DNA from 2 places in the Paenibacillus sp. FSL K6-1217 genome. Region 2 is predicted to be linked to the other one. Evidence: riboswitches for the same ligand, from Rfam matches in the RefSeq annotation. Region 2 holds a riboswitch; the other holds the start of a gene.

Region 1 (7,713 bases), 460 kb from region 2:
GGCGTAGGCACGGACGAGAATCCCGAAGTTGCCGTAAAAGGCTTTGACGCGGCCGATCGATTCCGGCCCGCCGCAGTCCAGCGTGAAGCTGCCATCCTCGTTCTGCGCCACCGTAGGCTGCGGCAGGAACGGGATCAGCTTCGCCTTCACACCGACCGGTCCGGCTCCCGGCCCCCCGCCGCCGTGCGGCGTACTCATCGTCTTGTGCAGGTTGAGATGCACCACATCGAAGCCCATATCGCCCGGGCGGGTGATGCCCATAATGGCGTTGGAGTTCGCTCCGTCATAATAGAGCAGGCCGCCCGCTTCATGGACAATCGCGGCGATCTCGACGATCTGTGTCTCGAACAGTCCGAGGGTGCTCGGGTTCGTCAGCATCAGCGCGGCGGTGTCGCTGCCGACCGCTGCCTTCAGTGCTTCGAGATCGACCATTCCCTTGTCGTTGGAGGGGATGGTCACGGTGTCGAGTCCTGCGGCTGCGGCGCTCGCCGGGTTGGTGCCGTGCGAGGAATCCGGCACGATGACCTTGGTGCGGACTTCACCGCGGCTCTCATGATAGGCGCGGATCATCATCAGGCCGGTCCACTCCCCGTGGGCTCCGGCAGCAGGCTGCAGGGACACGGCATCCATGCCGGTCAGGCCGGCGAGATCCTTTTGCAGCGTGTACATCAGCTCAAGCGCACCCTGAATGCTCTCTTCTGGCTGGTACGGATGAATCTTGGACAGGCCGGGGAAGCGGGCGACATCCTCGTTGATCTTCGGGTTGTACTTCATCGTACAGGAGCCGAGCGGATAGAAGCCGTTATCGACTCCGAAGTTGCGGCGGGACAGGGCGGTATAGTGGCGGATAACATCCACTTCCGATACCTCCGGCAGCACGACCGGTTCACTGCGCAGCAGACCTTCGGGAAGAAGTGTGTCAAGGCTTTCGTCCTGCGGCACATCACACAGGGGCAGGGAGTAGGCCGAGCGGCCGGGACGGCTTAATTCAAAAATCAGACTTTGTTCCGGTTTCATAGACAGCCCTCCAGTGCGCTTGCGAATTCGTCAATTTCGGTCTTGCTTCGTTTCTCCGTTACGGCAACCAGCATATGTCCGGCCAGCTCGGGATAATCCCGGCTTAAGTCATAGCCGCCCAGATAGCCTTCCTTCAGCAGCCTGGAGTTAACTGCACTCACACTGCTGCCCTCCGGGAGCTTCAGGACAAATTCATTGAAGAACGGGGCAGTGAAGATGCGCTCTGCGCCGGTGATTTCAGCCAGCCGCCCTGCGGCGTAGTGGCTCTTGCGGATGTTCAGCTCACCAACCTCGCGCATGCCTTCCTTACCCATCACGGACAAGTAGACGGAAGCGCACAGCGCTAAGAGCGCCTGATTGGAGCAGATATTCGAGGTCGCCTTCTCACGGCGGATATGCTGTTCGCGGGCTTGCAGCGTCAGCACGAAGCCGCGCTTGCCATTCCGGTCCACCGTCTGGCCGACGATCCGGCCCGGCATCCGGCGCATGAGCGGCTCAGCCACCGCGAAGAATCCGCAGGTCGGGCCGCCCAGTGACGCGGCGATCCCCAGCGGCTGCGCGTCGCCGACTACGATGTCTGCACCAAGTCGTCCGGGGGACTCCAATACGCCAAGCGCAATGGGGTTCGCGCTGACCACAAGCAGTCCCTTGACCGCATGGATCAGCGGCTCAATCTGGCGCAGATCCTCAATACCGCCGAAGAAGTTGGGGGACTGGACCAGAACAGCAGCGGTATCGCTGTCGATGGCTTCGGCCAGCTTGGCGAGATCCGTTACTCCGTCAGCATAGTCAATCTCTACAATTTGCAGGCCCCAGGCGTTGGCGGAGGTACGCAGCACCTGACGCGCTTCCGGGTGAACCGTACGGGAGACAATCAGCTTCTTGCGTTTGGTGGCACCTGCGGCCAGCACAGCCGCTTCGGACAGGGCCGTTGAGCCGTCATACATGCTGGCATTGGCGACCTTCATCCCGGTCAGCTCACAGATATAGGACTGGAATTCAAAGATGGCCTGAAGCTCGCCCTGGCTGATCTCCGGCTGATAGGGGGTGTAGGCGGTATAGAATTCCGAACGCGAAATCACATGGTTGATCACGACCGGAACATGGTGGTCATATAATCCGGCGCCGAGGAAGCTGGTGTGGGTGTCGAAATCGGCGTTCTTGTCTGCGAGCCCCTTCATATGGCGAAGCAGTGCGTATTCGTCCAGGGCGCCGGACATCGGCAGGGTCCCCTGGTAACGGACAGACTGCGGAATATCGGCGAACAGCTCATCGATAGACTGGATGCCTACGGTCTCCATCATTTCTGCGCGGTCTTGCTCGGTCATAGGCAGATAGCGGTGCTTCATTGCGGCTTCACTCCTTGGCTTCTTTTGTAGAATGGGGCTTTGATGACGGCAGCCTTGAGCTGCTTGCCGCGAATCTCCACGTACACCTCTGTGCCGATCTCCGTATAGGCAGCGTCCAGCAGGGCGAGTCCGAGATTCCGCTTCAGGGTCGGGGACTGGGTACCGGTGGTGACTTCACCGATCTTCACTCCGTCCGCGAATACGGGGTAGTGGGAGCGGGGAATGCCGCGGTCGATCATCTCCAGGCCCACAAGACGCCGGGGCAGACCGGCTTGCTTCTGCTTCAGCAGGGCGTCACGGCCGATGAAATCGCCTGCATCCAGCTTCACGAAGAACTGGACACCGGCTTCAAGCGGCGTAATCTCCGCCGACAGCTCCTGGCCGTACAGCGGCAGCTTAGCTTCGAAGCGGAGCGTATCGCGTGCGCCGAGTCCGGCAAGCGTCAGGCCATGCGGAGCGCCTGCGGCCAGCAGGCCGTTCCAGAGTGCTGCTGCAGTATCTGCGGGAGCATACAGCTCGAAGCCGTCTTCGCCGGTATATCCGGTACGGGAGAGCAGGACGGTGACGCCGCAAACTTCAGCGTGTTCGATGAAGTGGAACGGCTTAAGCTCTGTTAGAGGCGCCTCTGTGACCTGGGCCAGAATCGTCTCCGCCAGCGGTCCCTGCAAAGCGAGCAGTAGGGTCTGGTCCGAGATATTCTTCAGGGTGACACCGCTGAATTCAGCGGTAAGATGCTCCAGCAGCCACTGGAAGTCCTTGTCGATATTCGACGCATTGACGACAAGCATGTAACGCTCCTCCCCCAGCCGGTATACGAGCAGATCGTCCACCACTCCGCCGCTTGGATAGAGCATGAGAGTATACTGCGCCGCGCCGTCTTCCAGGCGGCTGACATCATTGGTGGTCATTCTCTGGAGGAAGGCTTCAGCGCCCTCTCCGGTAACCATGAATTCCCCCATGTGGGATACATCGAACAGTCCGGCCCGTTCACGGACGGCTTCATGCTCCTTCACGATGCCCGTGAACTGCACCGGCAGCTCCCAGCCGCCGAAATCAATACATCTGGAATCCGCATAAGCGGCATAGAGATCATAAAAAGGCGTTCTTCTCAAAGCTTCCATCTCGTCACTCCCTTGGTCTGGTTACATACGAAAAAGGACAGGCGAAAGCCATTATGCACGCATGCATAAATGGACTTTCGCTCTGTCCTTTGTACCTGAGAGTTACCCTGCCGCTTCTGGTGCAGGTTTCCCCGTTGGTGATCCGTGCGGCCTATGCTGCAGGCCTGGATGCTCTCCAGAGATGCGTCCGGCAAAGGTCCTTTTGCCTGAGAGATTCACCCATCCCGGGCTTACTCCTTCGGCGCTGTCTTCCTGTGAGACAGTCTCTCCCTATGCCATCATTCGCCAACCATATGTTTTTCTGCTGACTCCATTAAACCGGGTAACCCTCCGCCCTGTCAATCAAAAAAACGTCAAAAAGTTGACAAATTTAATTTTACTGTCAGTTATATTGACATTCGGCAAGCCGATAACTTAGGCTATAACTAAATTTAGAACTCCAACTACGGAAAAGAGGCGGCTTGGAAATGAGTGAAGTGCTTGACAACCTGCTATACAGCGAAGAGCATGAATGGGCACAGCAGGGCGAGGGACGTGTAGTACGTGTAGGGATTACGGACCATGCGCAGCATCTGCTGGGCGATATCGTGTTTGTCGAATTCCCGGAGGTCGGCGCGGCGATCTCCGCAGGCGACAGCGTAGGCAGTATCGAATCCGTGAAGACGGTATCGGAGCTGTATTCCCCTGTATCAGGTAAGGTGACCAAGATCAACGATGCGCTGGAGGCCAGCCCGGAGCTGATCAACGATCAGCCGTACGGAGGCGGATGGATTTTTGAGCTGGAGCTGGACGCTGAGTTCGCAGAGGCCGTAACCGGCTTGCTGGATGCGGCTGCGTACAAGGAACTGGTTGGCGAGTAAGAGTTAGCATATTTGCGAAAGCGGCTGTTAATACGGCAGACTTCTCTTTGTTACATTAGATGTTACTAATGTGAGAGGTCTGTCTTTTTGCGTCTATAGGCTATTCCTTCTCCTGAAGCTGCCGCAGCACAATCAGTTCAACCCGGCGGTTCCGCTGCTTGCCCTCGGCGGTTGTATTATCGTAAGCAGGCCGGGTATCGGCATAACCCGCGTACTGGAAGGTAGCAGGGCTCAGCCCCTCTTTATCCAAAAAGAAGCGTAGGACAGAGAGGGCACGGGCACCGGAAAGCTCCCAGTTGTCCCTGTAGACTGATCCTGGGGTGACGGGAACATTGTCGGTGTGGCCTTCGATGCTGATGGTCGCGCCGATGCCGCGGAACAGGCCGGAGAGCTGGCGCAGTGCAGGGAGGGCAGGCGATTTCAGCTCCGCTTGGCCCGCATCGAACAGGAACCGGTCACTCAGCGTGATGGCAATGCCCTGCGGCTTGTCTGCAACGAAAATCTGTTCCCCCAGGTTATTCTCCTCCACGTACTGGGTGATGACACCCATAAGCGCAGCCAGCTTCGCCTCCTGTTCACGAAAAGCAAGCTCGCGCGCCGACGGCTCGTGTGAAGCCCCATCGCCCTCTTGTCCGGTTGCAGGATTATCTGCCCCGGCTCCATTTCCCCCGTTCGCATTCACAGAGCCTGGAGCAGAAGGACCGCCAGCGGTGCCACTGTCTTCATTATGGTCCTTCGATACATCCGTTCCGGTGATTTCCTGATTGCCCTCCAGCACGCCGCTTCCGCCCTCCAGCACTGCACTCCCGCTTTTGAAGGTATCCGATAAGGAGCCGCTCACAATGGCATATTTCTGCGAATCCAGGCTGCTCATGGCATACAGAATCACGAAGAAAATAAGCAGAAGTGTGATCAGATCCGCGTAGGTAATCATCCAGCGGTCCCGGCTCTCATTGCCTGCGGCGGCGCGGGGCTGCCGGCGGTTTCTTTGTCTCATAGCGGGTCCCCCGGGCTGGTACCGGTGCTGCGCTTAGGGGCGTCTGCCAGGAAGGGAGCCAGCTTTTGGCGGACCAGATGCGGGTGATCCCCGTTCTGCAGGGACAGAATGCCGACAAGCAGCATCTCCATGGTCCCGAGCTCACTTTGGCTGCGGGATTTGATTTTGGAGGCAATGGGTAAAAAGATAAGATTGGCGCTGGCTACGCCATAGAGCGTGGCTGTAAAAGCTACGGCAATGGACGCGCCCAGATGGGAAGGGTCCGTTAAATTGCTGAGTACCCGGATCAGCCCCATAACGGTGCCGATAATCCCCATGGTGGGTGCGTACCCGCCGGCGGCTTCGAATATTTTGGCATAGCCTTCATATTTCAGTTCCTTGGCATCCATCCCAAGCTCCAGGATCTGCCGGACCTGATCAGGGTCATTGCCGTCGACGATCAGAAACAGGCCTTCACGGGTGAAGGGATCGGGATGCTCCTCCGCCCGTTTCTCCAGAGCGAGAACGCCGCCGCGCCGCGTGAGGGCAGCCATGGCGATCAGCTCCTCAGCTTGTTCCCGGCTGGTATCCCGCTGTCTGCCAAAAGCCAGGCGGAGCGCCGCCGGAATGCTGCGGAGCTTGGACGCCGGGAAGCTGACGAGTACCGCCGCCAGGGTGCCGCCGAACACGATCAGGGCTGCATTGGGCTGCAGCAGGCCTTCGATGCTGCCGCCTTCCCACAGAAAGCCGCCAATCATAGCGGCAATCCCGGCCAGCAGGCCGATAATTGTAGTGAAATCCATAAGTTCAGGCTCCTTAAATTTCTATATATTATGGTTTGCAACAGTCTGGGCAACGCTGTATAATAAACGGGAACGTGCATTCCTATCTTCCATATTTTTCAGCATGGTATGGAGGAGGAAGCTATTTGGTTACAATTATAATATATTCATATATTTTAGACGATAGAGGGGAGACGGGCAAATGAGTGAACTTGTCGTCAGTACGAAGACTTTTGAACTGGAGTCCGAGTATACACCCCAGGGCGATCAGCCTCATGCCATAGAAGAGTTAGTAGACGGCATCCGGCAGGGCAAGAAGCACCAGACGCTGCTGGGAGCGACGGGTACAGGCAAGACCTTTACCATCGCACAAGTAATTTCCAAGTTGAACCGGCCGACGCTGGTCATCGCGCACAACAAGACGCTGGCTGCGCAGCTGGCGAGTGAGTTCAAAGAATTTTTTCCGAGCAATTCCGTTGATTACTTCGTCAGTTACTACGACTACTACCAGCCAGAGGCGTACATTCCTTCCTCCGATACCTACATTGAGAAAGACTCCAGCATAAATGAAGAAATCGACAAGCTCCGCCACTCAGCGACCAGCTCGTTGTTCGAACGCCGTGACGTCATTATAGTGGCGAGTGTGTCCTGTATTTATGGTCTCGGTTCGCCGAAGGAATACGGAAGCCTGCTGCTCTCGCTGCGGGTAGGGATGGAGAAGCCGCGCAATCAGATTCTGAGCAGGCTTGTAGATATCCAGTATCAGCGTAATGATATCAATTTCGTACGGGGTACGTTCCGTGTGCGCGGGGATGTGGTTGAGATCTTCCCGGCGTCTCAGGGCGAACATGCGATTCGTGTAGAGCTGTTCGGAGACGAGATCGAACGGATTACCGAAATAGACGTTCTGACAGGCGAGCTGATCGGCGAACGCGATCATATTGCGATCTTCCCGGCGTCCCACTTTGTCACTCAGGAAGAGACGATGCGTGTTGCCCTTGTTAATATTGAGCGTGAGCTGGAGGAACGGCTGGCTGTGCTCCGTGAAGCAGGCAAGCTGCTGGAAGCCCAGCGGCTGGAGCAACGGACCCGTTATGATATTGAGATGATGAAGGAAGTCGGTTTTTGCTCTGGGATTGAGAACTATTCCGGTCCGCTTACCTTCCGTGAGCCGGGAGCCACTCCCTATACTTTAATGGACTATTTCCCGGATGATATGCTGATTGTGATTGATGAGTCCCACGCTACGCTTCCGCAGATCCGGGCGATGTACAATGGTGACCGTGCGCGTAAGACGGTACTGGTGGAGCATGGGTTCCGCCTGCCGTCTGCGCTGGATAACCGGCCGCTGCAGTTCGAGGAATTCGAAGACAAGGTGAGCCAGATTATATATGTGTCCGCTACACCGGGACCTTATGAGATGGAACACTGCGATACGATGGTGCAGCAGATTATCCGTCCTACCGGTCTGCTTGATCCGATCATTGAAGTGCGTCCAACCGAGGGACAGATTGATGATCTGATCAGTGAGATCCGTGACCGGGTCGAACGCGATGAGCGTGTACTGGTTACAACCCTTACGAAGAAGATGTCAGAGGACCTTACCGA
Region 2 (7,713 bases):
ACCAGTCATTCCAATACATCAGCGTAGTGAACAGACCGATTGTAGCCAGCACAGGCAGGGAGATCGGCAGCACGAGCTGGAAGAAGATCCGCCATTCCGAAGCCCCGTCCAGCTTGCCGGATTCAATCATCTCCTCGGGAATCGTCTGCTGGAAGAAGGTGCGGGTAATGAAGATATAGAAGGCATTGGACAGGCCGGGCAGGATTAGCGCAACCAGCGAGTCCTTCAGATCAAGATAGTTCACGTACAGCAGATAGAAGGGCACAAGTCCGCCCGAGAACAGCATGGTGATCAGGAGATAGAAGTTGAATGTCTTTTTAAAAGGAAAATCCTTCCGGTAGAGCGGGTACGCATACAGCGCAATCAGCAGCACAGCCAGAACCGTTCCGATAATCGTAACCGTCAGGCTGACGCCATACGCCTTAACCAGTGTCTCCGAATGCTTGAACAGATATTGGTAAGCGGACGCATCGATATGATCGGGCCAGAATTTGTAACCCTGCAGCGTCAATGTCTTCTCATTGGTTAAGGAGATAGCGACAATGAGCACAATCGGCAGGATACATGCCAGGCTGAAGGCGATGAAGAACACATTCAGAATAATCTGGGCGGTAGTGGAGCCTTTGGTATAAGGGTTGCTTCGGGATGCAGTAGTCATTAGAATCCTCCGTTTCTAGAAAAGCGCCGTATCGCGGTTCAGCTTGCGGGCCAGAGCGTTCGCACCTATGACCAGGAAGAAGCCGACGACCGATTGATAGAAGTTCGCCGCAGAGGACATCCCCAGGTCGTTGAGCTGGATCAGGCCCCGGTAGACATAGGTGTCAATAACGTCCGTAGTTGAGCGCAGCGCACCAGAGTCCAGGGTCACATGGTAGAACAGCCCGAAGTCAGAGCGGAAGATGCCGCCCATGTTAAGAATCGTGAGAATCACCATGATCGGTGTAAGCAGCGGCAGGGTAATCTTGGTGATCTGCTGCCATTTGCTGGCGCCGTCCATCACCGCAGCTTCGTACAGCTCTTCGCTGATCCCGGTAATGGCGGCAAGGTAGATGACGCTGCCGATCCCGATGGAGTGCCACATTTTGGTGATCCACAGAATGTAAGGCCATGCGTTAGGATGCATATAGGCATTCACCGAGGAATAGCCGAACATCGGCAGAATATGCTTGACCAGGAAGCCGTATTCCGGGTGCAGGAAGGCATAGACGATGAAGCTGACAACGACCATGGACAGGAAGTTCGGCATAATCATGACGGTCTGGAAGAACTTCGAGGCCAGCTTGCTGCGCACCTCATTGATGGCAATCGCCAGCGAGACCGAGAGAATCAGGCCGGAGATAATGAAGACTACGTTGTAGCCTACGGTGTTGATGGTTACCCGCAGGGCATCGGAGGTGGCGAACAGGAACCGGAAGTTGTCGAGTCCCGCCCAGGGACTGCCCAGGATGCCGTCGATGTAGTTAATGTTCTTGAAGGCGATGAATAAGCCGAACATCGGAATGTAGCAGTTGATGAAAAAGATAATGGATGTCGGCAGCAGCATCAGCAGCAGCACCCGGTATCTCACAATATTGTGCAGCAGCCGGCCGAAGCGGCTCTTGGGCTGTGCATAGGATGGGGGGGTCAAAGCTTTTGTCGCGGGATTTGCCATAGGTTCTAACCTCACTCTACTTGTTCTGGATGAATTTATTATAGTAGAGCGGTTGAACCGAATTCTCTCTTGCAAATGACCCCGTTTATTCAAAAATGACCTCATCCCGCAAAATGCAGGAGGAGCATTGCGACTTTTTTCACAGAGTAATGTTCACATTGCAAGTAATATGTTAGAATATCGGAATGCATTAACGCATCACCAATTTAATACAGTACAAGAGCTATGATTGCTATGGATCACACTATAGCAGGAGCAGCTTCTGGAGAGACTGCGGAGTTCCGCAGCGCCGAAGGGTTCACAATCTCAGGCAGAAGGACAGAAGAGTACCGGATTTGTGTTTAGCCGTGCGGCTTAGCCGCTGCTGCTTGATGCTTATTTGGAACTTCTTTTTGAACCGGGAGATTGGATGATATCCAGTCTCCTTTTTGTTATGGGGTCCACGCAAAGTATCTGAGTAATCATCGGAGCGGAATCTCCACTTGGTGGGGTTATTGTGCGTTACCCGGCAGGAAAGCGTCATATATATTAAGGGGGAAACAGGAATGGCACAGACAGAATTGAAGCGGGAGCTGGCGAACCGGCATGTTCAGCTTATTGCTATCGGAGGTACGATTGGTACAGGATTATTCCTGGGATCGGGCAAAGCTATCCAGCAGGCTGGGCCCTCCATCATGCTCACGTATCTGATCGTGGGGGTTGCCGTGTTTTTTGTGATGCGGGCGCTGGGGGAGCTGTTGCTCTCGAAGGCGGGGTATCAATCTTTTACAGATATTGCTGAGGATTACTTGGGGCCGCGCGCGGCCTTCATTACAGGCTGGACCTACTGGTTCTGCTGGATTATGACGGCGATGGCCGATGTGATTGCGGTGGGCGTCTATGTGCAGTACTGGTTCGATATTCCGCAGTGGGTGCCTGCCGTGATCTGCCTGATCATTCTGCTCGGGCTCAATCTGCTCACGGTCAAAAGCTTCGGCGAACTCGAATTCTGGTTTGCTCTGATCAAGGTGGTTACGATTCTGGCTCTGATCGGCCTGGGGATTGTCCTGCTGGTGACCCAGTTCAAGACAGATGCAGGCTCAGTGTCGGTGCGCAATCTCTGGGAGCACGGGGGCGTGTTCCCGAACGGGGTGAAGGGCTTCCTGTTCTCCTTCCAGATGGTGGTATTCGCCTATGTCGGCGTGGAGCTGGTGGGGGTATCGGCAGCGGAGACGGCTAATCCTGAGAAAAACATCCCGTCCGCGATCAACAAAATTCCGCTGCGGATTCTCTTCTTCTATGTCGGCGCGCTCTTCGTGCTGCTGTGCATTAATCCCTGGAACCAGCTTAGCGCGTCTGAAAGTCCGTTCGTGCGCACCTTCAGTCTGGTCGGGATTCCGGTGGCCGCGGGGATTATCAATTTCGTTGTCTTAACCTCGGCGGCCTCCGCCTGCAACAGCGGGATGTTCTCGACCAGCCGGATTCTCTACAATCTGAGCAGACGGAATCAGGCCTCGCCGCAGCTTGGCAAGCTGAACCGGAATCATGTGCCTGCGAATTCCTTATTCCTCTCCACACTGGTGATCTCTGCCGGGGCGCTGCTCAGCAAGCTTATTCCGGGTCAGGCCTTCGGGATTGTGACTACGATCAGCGCCATTTGCTTCATCTGGGTCTGGGGCGTTGTGCTGGTCTGCCATATCAAGTATAAAAGGAACCGTCCGGACTTACATGCCGCTTCCAAATTTAAAGCGCCGTTCACCCCGGTCATTAACTATGCCGTCCTGACGCTGTTCGCCGCCATTCTGATCATCATGCTCTTTGCCGATGAGACCCGTCCGGCGCTGCTGTTCACCCCGCTCTGGTTCATTCTGCTGTTCGTCCTGTACTCCATTAGAAGCCGTAAGGAGAAAAAAGGGCAGGAAATCAGTATAATCAATACATAAACTGATTTCAGGAAGAAGAGGGTGCAGCGCCGCATGAACAAAACAGACCGCATGTTAGCCATCGTACTGGAGCTGCAGCGCAAAGGGGTCGTACGGGCAGAGGATCTGGCGTCCGTCTTCGAGACTAGCGTAAGAACCATCTACCGCGATATCCAGGCGCTAAGTGAAGCCGGAGTGCCGGTGGTAGGGGCTACAGGTCAGGGATATTCACTGGTGAAGGGGTATTTCCTGCCCCCGGTCAGCTTCACGGCCGAGGAGGCAGTGACCCTGCTGATCGGGACGGATTTCGTGGAGCAGCGGTTCGACGCGGAGTATGGTACCCGGGCATCCGCAGCGGGCCGGAAGCTTGAAGCGGTGCTGACGGGCGAGGTCCGGGACAACGCCTCCCGGATACGCAAGAGCATCCGTCTGCTCACCACCGGCAAAGACCGGCTGCTGGAAGCAGACAAGGAATATATGGAACAGATCCGCAGCGCGATCCTGGAGCAGCGTAAGATTAGCTTCGAATATACGAAGCCCCGGCAGGAGGCCGACGGAAGTCACCGGAGTGTCCGTATCGCCTCGCCCTATGGACTTGTTCTGAACAGAGGCGCCTGGACCCTGGTCGCCTGGTGCGGGCTGCGGCAGGAGATCCGTCATTTCCGGTTATCCCGGATGAGGGAGCTCACCGTTCTGGATGACCGGTTCCAGCCGCCTGCGGATTTCGATCTCCAGGCGTATCAGCCCGAGGATGACCGCCAGGTGCGCGTGTGCATCCGGGTGGATTCCGATATAGCCGGCAAGGCGGCTGAATCGGGTAACTTTTATCTGGAGTCTGCGGAGGACCGGGAGGACGGCAGGCATATGACCTTCCGCGTTCGCCAGCCCGAGGACCTGCTGCAATGGGTGCTTTGCTGGGGAGCGGGGGCGGTTGTTCTGGAGCCGGAAGCCTTGCGGAAGCTTGTGCGGGAGGAAGCGGCGAGAATGCTGGAACGCTACTGACATAACATAGTGACCCGGGGGGAAATTTCATTGTGAGGAGTTACGGACATGAAGCACCAGTTACGCCAATATATGACCCGCCTGACCTCTCTCAGTGAAGAGGAGCAGCAGGCCATTCTGGATGAGATTCTTGTTGAGGAATACAGCAAAGGAACCACTCTGCTGAGACAGGGAGAGGTTCCGGGTAAGTGCTATTTCGTGTTAAAAGGATGTGTGCGGCAGCACAGCGTGGACGCTACAGGCCGCGATATCACCTCTAACTTGTATACAGAGGAGCAGGCCATCGCTATCTTCAATGCGCATAAGGAGGATACCTCTTCGGAATACAGCCTGACTTGTCTGGAGGACTGCGTTCTGGTTGTAGGTGCACTGAATACGCAGCAGGCCATGTATGCCAAGCATTCGCAACTGGAGCTGATGACCCGCCGGATGATCGAGGAGAACTTCGGTCAGATGCAGGAGGAATTCGCTGCATTTGTAGCCTCTTCCCCCGAACACCGTCTGAAGACCCTGATGCATACCAGACCCGGATTAATCAGCCGCGTCCCCCAGCATCAGCTGGCCAGCTATCTCGGCATGACCCCGGAGTCCCTGAGCCGGATTAAGAAGCGGCTGCAGCGTGAACGCGCGGAGCCGGAATTCTGAACAGCAGCCAGATCCCAAGCCCCAGCTCCCCGGCGGTCATCGGCAGTATAAATATCCACTTCACCAGTTGGATGAACCCCTTATATTCAGGCACGAGTAAGCTGCACAGATGCAATGCAATATAACCGAAGCCTGCCAGCAGCAGCAGTACACCGAGGGGCTTCGGAATATTCTCCGCTTGAAGCGCAAGTATTCCTATCACGAGCAGATGTACGCCGAATAGAATCAGACCCGCCGACCATACCGCCTCAAATCCCTGAAGAGCCAGCATAACCTCCCCTTGTAATTGTCCGTTGGTGAAGCCGGATAGGACCCAATCTCTTCCCCCCGTAAGCAGGGAGGCCAAGATCAGGCTGGACACAGCAACCCCCAATACCGCCGTATAAGCCAGGCGCAGCCAGGCCCCAAGCAGGGATAGACCCGGGTGTACAGGCCTCAGAACCAGATATAACGCCCAGGCAGCTACGACGTCACAAGCCATGATGAATATCCACCCGAGAATCTCGGCTCTGAACAGCGATGGAGAGGATTGAAGACGGGCGAAGGTAACGGCGGCATCCCCATTCACCACCAGACTTCCATGAACATATCCATACGAGAATGCGGCGGCAACTGCCATTACAATAAGTGAGATTCCCCCGGTACGTGCCACTGTTGCTGACATCAGCATAACCCCCTGAATGATTAATGATTGTGGTTATAGTGTACGCAGCAGCGGGCAGGAGTTCATTGACTTAAGTTAAGAGGGGGGATATTTTAAATAATAATGTTTGAATAAAGGGTAGTCATCAGAAAATGTCGAAGCATAGTTTTAGAGATTTCGGCACTCCTTACAGATTCGCAACTATAACGGCCAGCAGCGCCAGGAAGGCCGGGAGTCCCTGGACTACCAGAATAGATCTCTTGGCAGTGATTCCGCCATAAATGGCCGCAACCGCTACACAGATCAGGAAGAACAATTGCAGCTGGTAACCGAAATCAGCGTTGGGATGCAGCAATCCCCAGATTAGACCGGCGGCCAGGAAGCCGTTATACAAGCCCTGGTTGGCGGCAAGCGACTTCGTCTCCCGGGCGAAGGCCGGGGTCGTCCCGAACGCCTTCTGTGCTCTCGGGGTGGTCCACAGGAACATCTCCAGCACCAGGATGTACACATGCTCCAAGGCTACTAAGGCAACGAGAATTAAACTTACAGTCATCATAATGAGTCCCTCTTTTCAAGTGATATGTACCAAGTGAATCCTTTAATTAGATTGCGCAAAATATAATTTTACAAACCTAAATATACCCAATTTTTCGGATGTTGTCAATTTATTGCATCCCATACCCTAAAGGAGGAAGGAAATGTACATAAGAACGCTGACCCCATCTGACGCCGAAAGCTACCGTGCGCTTCGTTTGCAGTCGCTGCAGCAGCACCCTGAAGCTTTTCTAAGCTCCTATGAAGCGGAAGCGAAGTTGTCTATCGAGACTACCCGGATTAGGCTGGACTCCTCGGACGGGCATTTCACCCTGGGCGCCTTCTTGGACGGGGAGCAAAGGCTGGCGGGAATGGCCACCTTATTCCGGGAGAGCCGGCCCAAGATTCAGCACAAAGCCAATGTCTATGCAGTATATGTAGATCCCGCTGCCCGTAAACATGGCGTAGGCCGTGCGCTGATGGAGGAGCTGATTGCACGGGCGAAGGCCGCGCCGGGGCTTGAGCAGCTTATGCTGACCGTAACCTCCAGTAACATGTCTGCCACAAGGCTATACGAATCCCTCGGATTCGTCCGCTACGGCACAGAGCCGAAGGCGATGAAGCTTGGCAGCGAGTATCTGGACGAGGATCTGATGGTGCTGCTGCTGTAGAATACAGCAAAAGCCCCTCCTGCCTTTTCGGCAGAAGGGGCAGAGATGAAGGGGCAGTTGCTTACTTCGCAGACTTTCCGCTCAGGATGGCCTTCACCTGGCTGACCATTGCCGCTGCGTCAGCGCTGGTGACACCGTCCTGGGGCCGGAAGCTTCCGTCCTGATCCAGCTTCACGATCTTGAGGGCAAGCGCGGTCTGGATCGCGCCCGAGTTCAGGATATCAATCTTGTCATTATCCTTGATCTCCACCGGGATCAGCTTGATCATCGGCAACTGTCCGCTGGTCTGAAGTGTGTTAATGAGCAGAGAGGTGAACGATTCGCGGGTTACGCTCATATTCGGGTCAATCTTGATCTGCAGGTTCGCCTCCCCGGCAGCGTCCTTGATGTACTGGACGGCCTCGGTTGCGGTAATGGTCCCGCTCTCAGCATCGGGTGCCGGATGTGCGTTCAGATAAGCGAGTGCATTGCTGATGGCTACTGCCGCTTCCGCACGGGTGATCTCCTGTTTCGGGTTAAGCTTGCCGCTGTTATCCAGCTGCATGACACCGTAATTCAGCGCACGCTGCAGGGCACCGGAGTATTCTACCTTCACCTGATCCTGATCGGCGTACTCCACCACCACCGGCTTAATCATCGGCAGACGGTTCGTATTCTCCATCGCAT

The links. A riboswitch is a leader RNA that binds a small molecule or an ion and turns the genes downstream of it on or off. The one in region 2 is predicted to bind glycine.
Region 1: it holds a riboswitch for glycine, as region 2 does, so the genes downstream of both, gcvT (glycine cleavage system aminomethyltransferase GcvT) here and MHH28_RS21480 (amino acid permease) in region 2, are expected to answer to the same signal.

The regions. Positions count from the first base shown of each region.
Region 1 is NZ_CP150271.1:4,423,385-4,431,097, reverse strand. Features, by position in the region: gene gcvPB (aminomethyl-transferring glycine dehydrogenase subunit GcvPB) at 1-1,017, opposite strand, end outside; gene gcvPA (aminomethyl-transferring glycine dehydrogenase subunit GcvPA) at 1,014-2,366, opposite strand; gene gcvT (glycine cleavage system aminomethyltransferase GcvT) at 2,363-3,487, opposite strand; glycine riboswitch at 3,672-3,769, opposite strand; gene gcvH (glycine cleavage system protein GcvH) at 3,955-4,347, shown strand; gene MHH28_RS19550 (flagellar motor protein MotB) at 4,448-5,344, opposite strand; gene MHH28_RS19545 (flagellar motor protein) at 5,341-6,126, opposite strand; gene uvrB (excinuclease ABC subunit UvrB) at 6,308-7,713, shown strand, end outside.
Region 2 is NZ_CP150271.1:4,880,218-4,887,930, reverse strand. Features, by position in the region: gene MHH28_RS21490 (carbohydrate ABC transporter permease) at 1-658, opposite strand, end outside; gene MHH28_RS21485 (ABC transporter permease) at 674-1,627, opposite strand; glycine riboswitch at 1,904-1,983, shown strand; gene MHH28_RS21480 (amino acid permease) at 2,197-3,573, shown strand; gene MHH28_RS21475 (helix-turn-helix transcriptional regulator) at 3,607-4,554, shown strand; gene MHH28_RS21470 (Crp/Fnr family transcriptional regulator) at 4,603-5,199, shown strand; gene MHH28_RS21465 (DUF4386 domain-containing protein) at 5,156-5,863, opposite strand; gene MHH28_RS21460 (DUF1304 domain-containing protein) at 6,030-6,398, opposite strand; gene MHH28_RS21455 (GNAT family N-acetyltransferase) at 6,541-7,047, shown strand; gene MHH28_RS21450 (S-layer homology domain-containing protein) at 7,109-7,713, opposite strand, start outside.